One region of the Allobosea sp. NPDC055332 genome, then DNA from elsewhere that is predicted to be linked to it. Evidence: predicted binding sites of a transcription regulator. Region 1 holds the regulator's gene; the other holds the start of a gene.
The links. Region 1 encodes LexA, which represses DNA repair genes until DNA is damaged. Its sites were predicted from a motif close to TGTTCNNNNTGTGTTCNG; they were not measured.

Region 2: a site for LexA is predicted at 1,761-1,778, ahead of ACWIGM_RS14925 (ImuA family protein). Genes of this name have one in related genera too.

The regions. Positions count from the first base shown of each region.
Region 1 is NZ_JBSHMO010000003.1:690,985-695,033, reverse strand. Features, by position in the region: gene ACWIGM_RS19615 (ComEC/Rec2 family competence protein) at 1-1,642, shown strand, start outside; gene lexA (transcriptional repressor LexA) at 1,636-2,373, opposite strand; gene ACWIGM_RS19605 (molybdopterin molybdotransferase MoeA) at 2,477-3,688, opposite strand; gene moaC (cyclic pyranopterin monophosphate synthase MoaC) at 3,685-4,049, opposite strand, start outside.
Region 2 is NZ_JBSHMO010000002.1:1,322,820-1,326,868, forward strand. Features, by position in the region: gene ACWIGM_RS14920 (Y-family DNA polymerase) at 1-1,016, opposite strand, end outside; gene ACWIGM_RS14925 (ImuA family protein) at 934-1,752, opposite strand; gene ACWIGM_RS14930 (DUF808 domain-containing protein) at 1,926-2,930, shown strand; gene ACWIGM_RS14935 (AEC family transporter) at 3,008-3,946, shown strand; gene ACWIGM_RS14940 (NADH:flavin oxidoreductase/NADH oxidase) at 3,967-4,049, shown strand, end outside.

The DNA of each region.
Region 1 (4,049 bases):
TTTTGCTCGCGACGCCTTCTTCCAGGGCATCGGTGCCGTCGGCAACATCGCAGGCAAGATCACGCTCGTACCGGCGCCGGTTCCGATGCCGCGCCGGCTCGCATTGGCGGTCGCGATCGACCAGGCCCGCAATGCATTGACCGAGCGTATCGCGAGCAGCGGCGGCGGGCAGGCGGGAGCGATGGCGGCGGCGCTCGTCACCGGCAAGCGCGGGCTGATCAGCGAAGAGACCAACAACGACCTGCGCGCCGCCGGCATCTACCATATCGTCTCGATCTCAGGCCTGCACATGGTGCTCGCTGCCGGCACGATCTTCTGGCTGGTGCGGGCGCTGCTGGCCCTGTCGCAGACGGCGGCGCTTCACTGGCCGGTGAAGAAGCTCGCGGCGCTGGCGGCCATGCTCGGCGCCACCGGTTATTGCGTCTTCTCCGGCGCCGAGGTCGCGACCGTGCGCTCGCTGATCATGACGCTGGTGATGCTGGGCGCGATCCTGGTCGACCGGCCGGCGCTCAGCATGCGCAATCTTGCCCTGTCCGCGATCATCGTGCTGCTGCGCGAGCCGGAAGCGCTGCTCGGCCCGAGCTTCCAGATGTCGTTCGGGGCGGTGACGGCGCTGATCGCCTTCGCCGAGCGCTGGCAGGAGCGTCCGCCCGATGCGGCCGCAACCTCCTGGCCCTGGCCGCTGCGGCCGCTCTGGCTTTCGGCCGTCGGCATCCTGTCCACGACCATGGTCGCGACCGCGGCGACGGCGCCCTATGGCGTCTATCATTTCCAGACTTTCAATCCGTTCGGCCTGCTCGGCAATGCATTGGCGCTGCCTTTCGTCTCGCTGATCGTGATGCCGGCCGCTGTCTTCGGCGTGCTCGCCTATCCGTTCGGGCTGGACTGGCCGGCCTGGGCGCTGATGGGCTGGGCCTCCGGCCTCGTGCTCCAGCTTGCTCATTGGGTGGCTGGCATCGACCGCTCGACCGTCGTGCTGCCGGCGTTCGGCTCGCTCGCCCTGATCCTGTTCTCGCTGTCGCTGCTCTGGCTGACCTTGTGGACGACGGCGCTACGTTTCCTTGCTGCGGTGCCTCTGGTCGGTGGGCTCGCACTGGCCTCGGCTCCGTCGCGACCGGACATCATGATCGAGCGCGACGGCTCGGGCGTATTGGTCCGCGGGCCGGATGGGAAGATGGTGCTGGCCGGCAAGCCGAGCCGTTTCGTGCTGACGCAATGGCTGCATGCCGACGGCGATTCACGCTCGCCCGATGATGCGGCGCTCCGCAACGGCGCCGCCTGCGACGCGCGCGGCTGCGTCATCCGCCTGCCGGATGGTCGCAGCGTCGCCTATACGCGCGATCGCATCGCCCTGGTCGAGGACTGCCAGCGCGCCGATCTTGTGGTGACCTCGCTCTATTGGACGGCACCTTGCGCCGCCCGCCTGATCGATCGCAGCGCGCTCATCCGTGACGGCGCGACCGCCTATCACGCGGCCCGTGAGGGCTGGCGCGCCTATACGGCCGACGAGGTCACGCATCTTCGTCCCTGGACCAGGGCGCGACCGGAACCGAGGCCGGCGCCCGAGGCTGCTCCTGCTCCTGCTCCTGCTCCAACGCCGGCAACTACGGAGCCGGCGCAGGATCCGGACATGCTTCAGTAGCGCCGCATCAGATTGACGAGCCGGCCCTGGATCTTGACCCGGTCGGGCCCGAGCACGCGTGTCTCATAGGCCGGGTTGGCGGCCTCGAGCGCGATCGAGGAGCCGCGCTTGCGCAAGCGCTTCAGCGTCGCCTCCTCGTCGTCGATCAAGGCGACGATGATGTCGCCGGTATTGGCGGTGTCCTGCTTGCGGATGACGACGGTGTCGCCGTCGAGGATGCCGGCCTCGATCATCGAGTCGCCGCGGACCTCGAGGGCGTAATGCTCGCCGCCACCGAGCATGTCGGCCGGCATCGAGACGCTGTGGCTGCGATCCTGGATCGCCGAGATCGGCGTACCGGCGGCGATACGGCCCATGACCGGGATCGAGACGGTGGAACGCCCGCTCTCCTCGGCGGCTGGCGGCCGCGGCTTCGTCAGGTTGGCGGCCGGTGCCGGGGCAGGCGGGGTCTGGCCGAGCCCGCCCTGAACGACCGAGGGGCTGAAGCGGCCACGCTGCGCCTGCGGTCCGCCGATCCCGTCAGGCATCTTGATGACTTCGAGGGCGCGCGCCCGGTTCGGAAGCCGGCGAATGAAGCCGCGTTCCTCCAGCGCCATGATCAAGCGGTGGATGCCGGATTTGGAGCGCAGGTCGAGCGCGTCCTTCATTTCGTCGAACGAGGGCGGTACGCCGGATTCGCGCAGGCGTTCATGGATGAAGCGAAGCAGTTCGAACTGTTTGCGTGTCAGCATGATCGCGCCGTCCGCCTCTCGGGCTAGAATCGAAACAAAGCACGAACACCATACTCGTTCGCCTTGTGTTCCGCAAGGCGCATCCTGCCGCAAGGTGAACGGATCAGCGCAGCCGGATGATGCGGCAGGGATCGCCCGCCTTGGCTGGCTCGGCGAAAGCCGGGCGGATCACCAGCGCCTCGGCCCGTGACAGGTTCGCCAGCATCGAGGAATCTTGCTTGGCGAAGGGCCGAACGCGCCGCTCGCCGTCAACCAGCTCAATAGTGGCGCGCAGATAGTCCTGGCGTTCGTCATTGGCCGGCAGGTCGCTGGCGAGGATGGCCGGCTCGCTACGATCGCGCTCGGGATCGTCGATGCCGAGCAGGGCCTCGACCAGCGGCATCGCGAAGAGGTGCCCGCAGACGATCGAGGAGACCGGGTTGCCGGGCAGGCCGAGCGCGACCATGGGCCCGAGCCGCCCCATCATCATCGGTTTGCCGGGGCGCATCGCGATCTTCCAGAACCCAAGTTCCATGCCCTGCGCCTTCAGCGCCGCCTGGACGAGGTCGTGCTCGCCGACCGAGGCGCCGCCGAGGGTGATCAGGACGTCGGCACCGGCTTCGCGTGCTGCCTCGATCTTGGCGGCGAGATCGGGATGATCGTCGCGGGCGATGCCGAGGTCGAGCGCCGTGCCGCCGGCCTGCTCGACCAGAGCGGCAAGGGCGAAGCTGTTCGAGGCGACGATCTGGTCGGGCCCGACGGGTTCGCCCGGCAGGACGAGCTCGTCGCCAGTGGCGAGGATCGCGACCCGCGGCTTGCGGCGGACCGAAAGCGTCGGATGCCCTGCGGCAGCGGCGAGACCAAGCGCTGCGCTGTCGAGCCGGCGGCCGGCTTTCAGCAAGATCTCACCGGTTCTGAAGTCGAGTCCCGCCAGGCGGACGAACTGGCCCTGATCGGCAGGTTTGGTGACGCGGATCACCGGGCTGCCGACGCCTTCGGCATGCTCCTGGATCAGGATCGTATCCGCGCCTTCAGGCAATGGTGCTCCGGTAAAAATCCGTACTGCCTCGCCAAGCGAAACTTTGCCGGAAAAGCGGCGACCAGCGGCGGACTCGCCGACAACGCGGAGCTGGGCGCCGCGCGCCAAATCCTCGACGCGTACGGCGTAGCCGTCCATGGCCGAATTGGCGAAAGGCGGCTGGGTCCTGAGCGCGGCGACGTCTTCAACCAGCACGCGGCCGGCGCACTGCGCCAGCGGCAGCGTCTCGGCTTGTGTCGGGCCGGGCACGCTGTCGAGCAGTGCTTTCAGCGCGACGGGAACGGGGGTGAGGCTCATGCCGATGGCCCTGCGAGCTCGTAGGTTCCGGACTTGCCGCCGGATTTATGCACGAGACGGATGCCTTCGATATGCATGGCGCGATCAACCGCCTTCACCATGTCGTAGACGGTGAGGCAGGCGACGCTGACGGCGGTCAGCGCCTCCATCTCGACGCCGGTCTTGCCGGTGAGCTTGACCTCGGCGCGCACGCGCACGCCCGGCAGTGTCTCGTCGATCGTAAGGTCCACGGCGATCTTCGAGAGCAACAACGGGTGGCAGAGCGGGATCAGCTCATGGGCGCGCTTGGCGGCCATGATGCCGGCGAGGCGGGCGGTGCCGAGCACGTCGCCTTTCTTCGCCTCGCCGTCGCGGACGATCG
Region 2 (4,049 bases), on a different contig from region 1:
ACCGGCACGGCGAGCCTGATCGCATCATAGCCGAAGCCGGGATCGAGCGGGTCGGCCAGGCTGTCGATGCGCTCGCGATAGAGGCGCAAAATCGCGGCGACGTCGCGCGAAGGCCGGCCGGTCTCCAGCTGAAGCCGGCGCACGGCGCCATCGCTGCGGAAGAAGCTGACCTCGAAGGCGCGCCCGCCCTCGCCGCGCGCCTCGAGCAGGCGCCCGGCCTCGCCGAGCAGGCGGGCGACGATCTCCTCAAGCCCTTCGGTATCCTGCAGCGGATCGGGGAAATGCCGCTCGACCACGCAATCGGGCGGCGGCCGCAGGGGCGTGATGCGGGCATCCTCGTGGCCGAGGATACGGCGCAGCTTCGTGACGAGCGCCTCGCCAAAACGGGCAGCAAGCGTATGCGAAGGCCGCCCGGCGAGATCGCCCAATGTCTTCAGTCCGGCACGCGACAAAGCGATCACCGTTTCGGCCGAAGCCTCCAATGCCGAGACCAGTAGCGGCAACGTCCGCTGCTCATCCTCGCCGGGGAGCGAGATGGCGCAGCGGCCGAAGCGGGAGAGGGCGCGGGCCGCTTCGGGCGTTCCGGCGATGCTGGCGAAGACGGTGAGGCCGAGCCAATCCATGCTGCGGCCGACGCGCTGGCGCAGGGCCGCCTCGCCGCCGAAGAGATGGGCGCAGCCGGTGATGTCGAGCACGAGCCCATGCGGTGGGTCGAGCGCGACGAGCGGGGTGAAGCGATCACAGAGCGCGGCGAGCCATTCGATCAGGCGCTGGTCGGCGGCCGGATCGGCTTCGACAACGGTCAACTCCGGGATGCGGGCGCGGGCATCGGCCAGGGTCAGGCCGCGGGTCAGGCCGAGCGCGACGGCGCGCGTGTCGCAATCGGCGAGGCGCAGCGCACCGCGGTCCTTCTCGACCAGGACGAGCGGGCGCTCACCCGGCCCGGCGGAGCCCCGTCGGCGCAGGCGCTCGCTCGCCAGATAGGGAAACCAGAGGGCGAGATAGCGGCGCTGCATCCCTTCTGCCTCCCTCTCTCCCGATCCTGTCCTGGAAACATCGTTCGTCACGGTTCCACTCCACACGCCACTCACGCTCACCAAGGCCGCCGCGATGGCGCAGCAGCCGTAATCCGAAGGCGGGATCGCCCGGCGCCTCCGCCTCCCGCGCCCGCGACGGCAAAGCGCGCACCTGCCAGCGCGTGCTGGCGGCGCTCGGCTGCGGCTCCGCCGCCACCCGCAGCAACAGGGTCAGGACACCGGAGGTCTCCGCCGCCAGCGCCAGGCGGCGGCTGGCGGTCAGGTCGAACTGGCGCGGCGCGCCCCAGGGCTCGATCAGGGTCGCCCCGAGCGCGGCGCAACGTGCCGCTTCCGCGCCAGCCCGCAGCGCGCCCTCGCCGTCGCGGACCCTGACCAGCAGGATCTGCGCGGGATCGAGCCCGAGTTCGGCCAGGCCCGGTGGGTGCAGGCGGCCGGCCTCGGCATCGAGGAAATCCTGCCGGACCCAGAGCACCGGCCGGGATCCGGCGGCGCGCAGGGCCAGGGCTGCGGCGAAGCCCGTGGCTGCTGGAAGATCGGCTCCGGCCGAAGCGTAGATCTCATGCAGGGCCGCGCGCGCAATGCCACCACCGAGCGGCTCGTCGAGCGAGGGCGATCCGAAGGCGACCCGCTCCACCGGCGCAAGCTCGCGCGCCAGCCCCGCCAGAGCGAGGCTCTGCCGCAAGGCAGCCAGAGAACGGGTGGGTGCATCGGCCATCGAGCATATGTTCACTTTTTGTTCCAAGCATAAAGCGACTCCAAACAGCTCTGGAGTCAAGCCCGTATCCGCTCCCGCTTGCCTGCGGGCGGCTCGCTGCTGTCATATCGGGGCAAACCGGATCACCTATCCGCTGTGCGCCGCCCGCTCCGCGGCCTCGCCTGGAGACCGCCATGAGTTCGGGACTGTTCGCCCTTCTCGACGACGTCGCCGCTTTGGCCAAGGTCGCCGCGGCCGCGCTCGACGATGCCGCCGCGCAGGCGACCAAGGCCGGCGCCAAGGCGGCTGGCATCGTCATCGACGATGCGGCGGTGACGCCACGCTATGCCGTCGGCTTCGCGGCAGAGCGCGAATTGCCGATCATCTGGAAGATCGCGCTCGGCTCGCTGAAGAACAAGCTGCTCTTCCTGCTGCCAGCGGCGCTGGTGCTGACGCTCGTCGCGCCCTGGGCGATCACACCGCTGCTGATGATCGGCGGCGCCTATCTCTGCTTCGAGGGCTTCGAGAAGGTCTACGAGCTCGTGGTGCCGCATGCGCATCACGACGAGCTCGCCGGCGAAGGCGGCACCGACATTCTCGACGCCAGGCAGCTCGAGGAGCAGAAGATCGCCGGCGCGATCAAGACCGACTTCATCCTCTCGGCCGAGATCATGGCGATCACGCTCTCCACCATCACCGCCTCCTCCTTCTGGATGCAGGCGCTGGTGCTGGCCGTGGTCGGGCTCGGCATGACCGTTCTGGTCTATGGCGTCGTCGCCCTGATCGTGAAGGCGGACGATGCTGGCGTCGCGCTGGCGCGCAGCAGCCTTCTGCCGGTCCGGCTCATCGGCCGCGGCCTCGTCACCGGCATGCCGCCCTTCCTCAAGGTGCTGAGCGCGGTCGGCACGGCGGCGATGCTCTGGGTCGGCGGCGGCATCATCATCCATGGCCTCGCCGGCTATGGGCTCGCCGGGATCGAGCATGTCATTCACGATCTCGCCATCGCGATCGGAAAGGCATGGCCGGCGCTCACGGGCCTGCTCGAATGGCTGACCACAGCCGCGGCGTCTGCTGTGGCCGGGCTCGTCATCGGCGGACTCTGCCTCGTCGGCATGCACTTCGTCGTCGAGCCGATACTGAAGGCCCGGCGCGGCAGCGGCGTGAAGCCGACTGCCCTGCCGGAAAAGCAGGGCCACTAGGCAGCAACGGGACCGCACAGCGGCGCGAAATCTGCTAGCGCTGGCAACCGGTCCGGCTCGCGGGCCGCGGTGCCCTCATGCTGCAATTCCTCGCCACCAGCACGCCTTTCTTCGCGGTGATCGCGCTCGGCGCCTTCACCGCCTGGCGCGGCCTGTTCACGGCCGATGCGGTCAGGGTGTTCAACACCTTCGCCTTCATGGTGGCGACGCCGGCGATGGTGTTGCGGGTGATGTCGCGCCAGCCGATCGCGGAGTTGTGGAACGGCGTCTTCTTCGCAGCGTTGGCGCTGATCGGAGTTGGGGTGCTCGCCCTCGCCATCTTGCTGCAGCGGCGCCTGCTCGGCCTGCCTTTTCCCAACGCCGTATCGCGAGGGCAGGCGCTGGTCGGCGGCAATTTCGCCTTTCTCGGCATCCCGCTGATGCTCGCCTTCCTCGGCGACAGCGCCGCGGCACCGATCGCGATCGGCCTGATCTGCGACACCGCCCTGATCGTGCCGCTCTCGATCGGGCTGATCGAGGCCGGGCGCGGCAAGGGCTCGCCGCTTGCGATCACGGCCAGGCTCGTCCGCGGCACGATCGTCAACCCGTTCATGCTCTCGATCATGGCCGGGATCGGCCTGTCGCTGAGCGGAATGGCGCTGCCGGAGCCGGTCGACCGGTTCCTGCTCTTCCTCGGCGCCTCGGCCGCCCCGGTCGGCGTCTTCGCGCTCGGCATCGCTGCCTTCCAATGGAGCCGTGAAGGCAAGCTGCCCTTGCGCGGCGTGCTGCCGCTGGTCGCCGGCAAGCTCATCCTGCATCCCTTGCTGACCTGGGTCGTGCTGGCGCTGGTCCTGAAGCTCGATCCGTTCTGGGTGCAGGCCGGCGTGCTCTATGCGGCACTGCCGATCGCGGCCAATGTCTTCGTCATTTCCGAACGCTTCGACACCGGCAGCCGCCCGATCGCGGCGGCGATCGTGATCTCGACAGCCGCAGCCGCCCTCACCTTTCCCCTCGCGATCTGGCTGATCTCGCCCTGATCGCCTGCCCGGAGCACCCAATGCCCAGCCAGCTCTTCCAGCCCTTCGATCTCGGCGGCTTGCACCTGTCCAACCGGATCGTGATCGCGCCGATGTGCCAGTA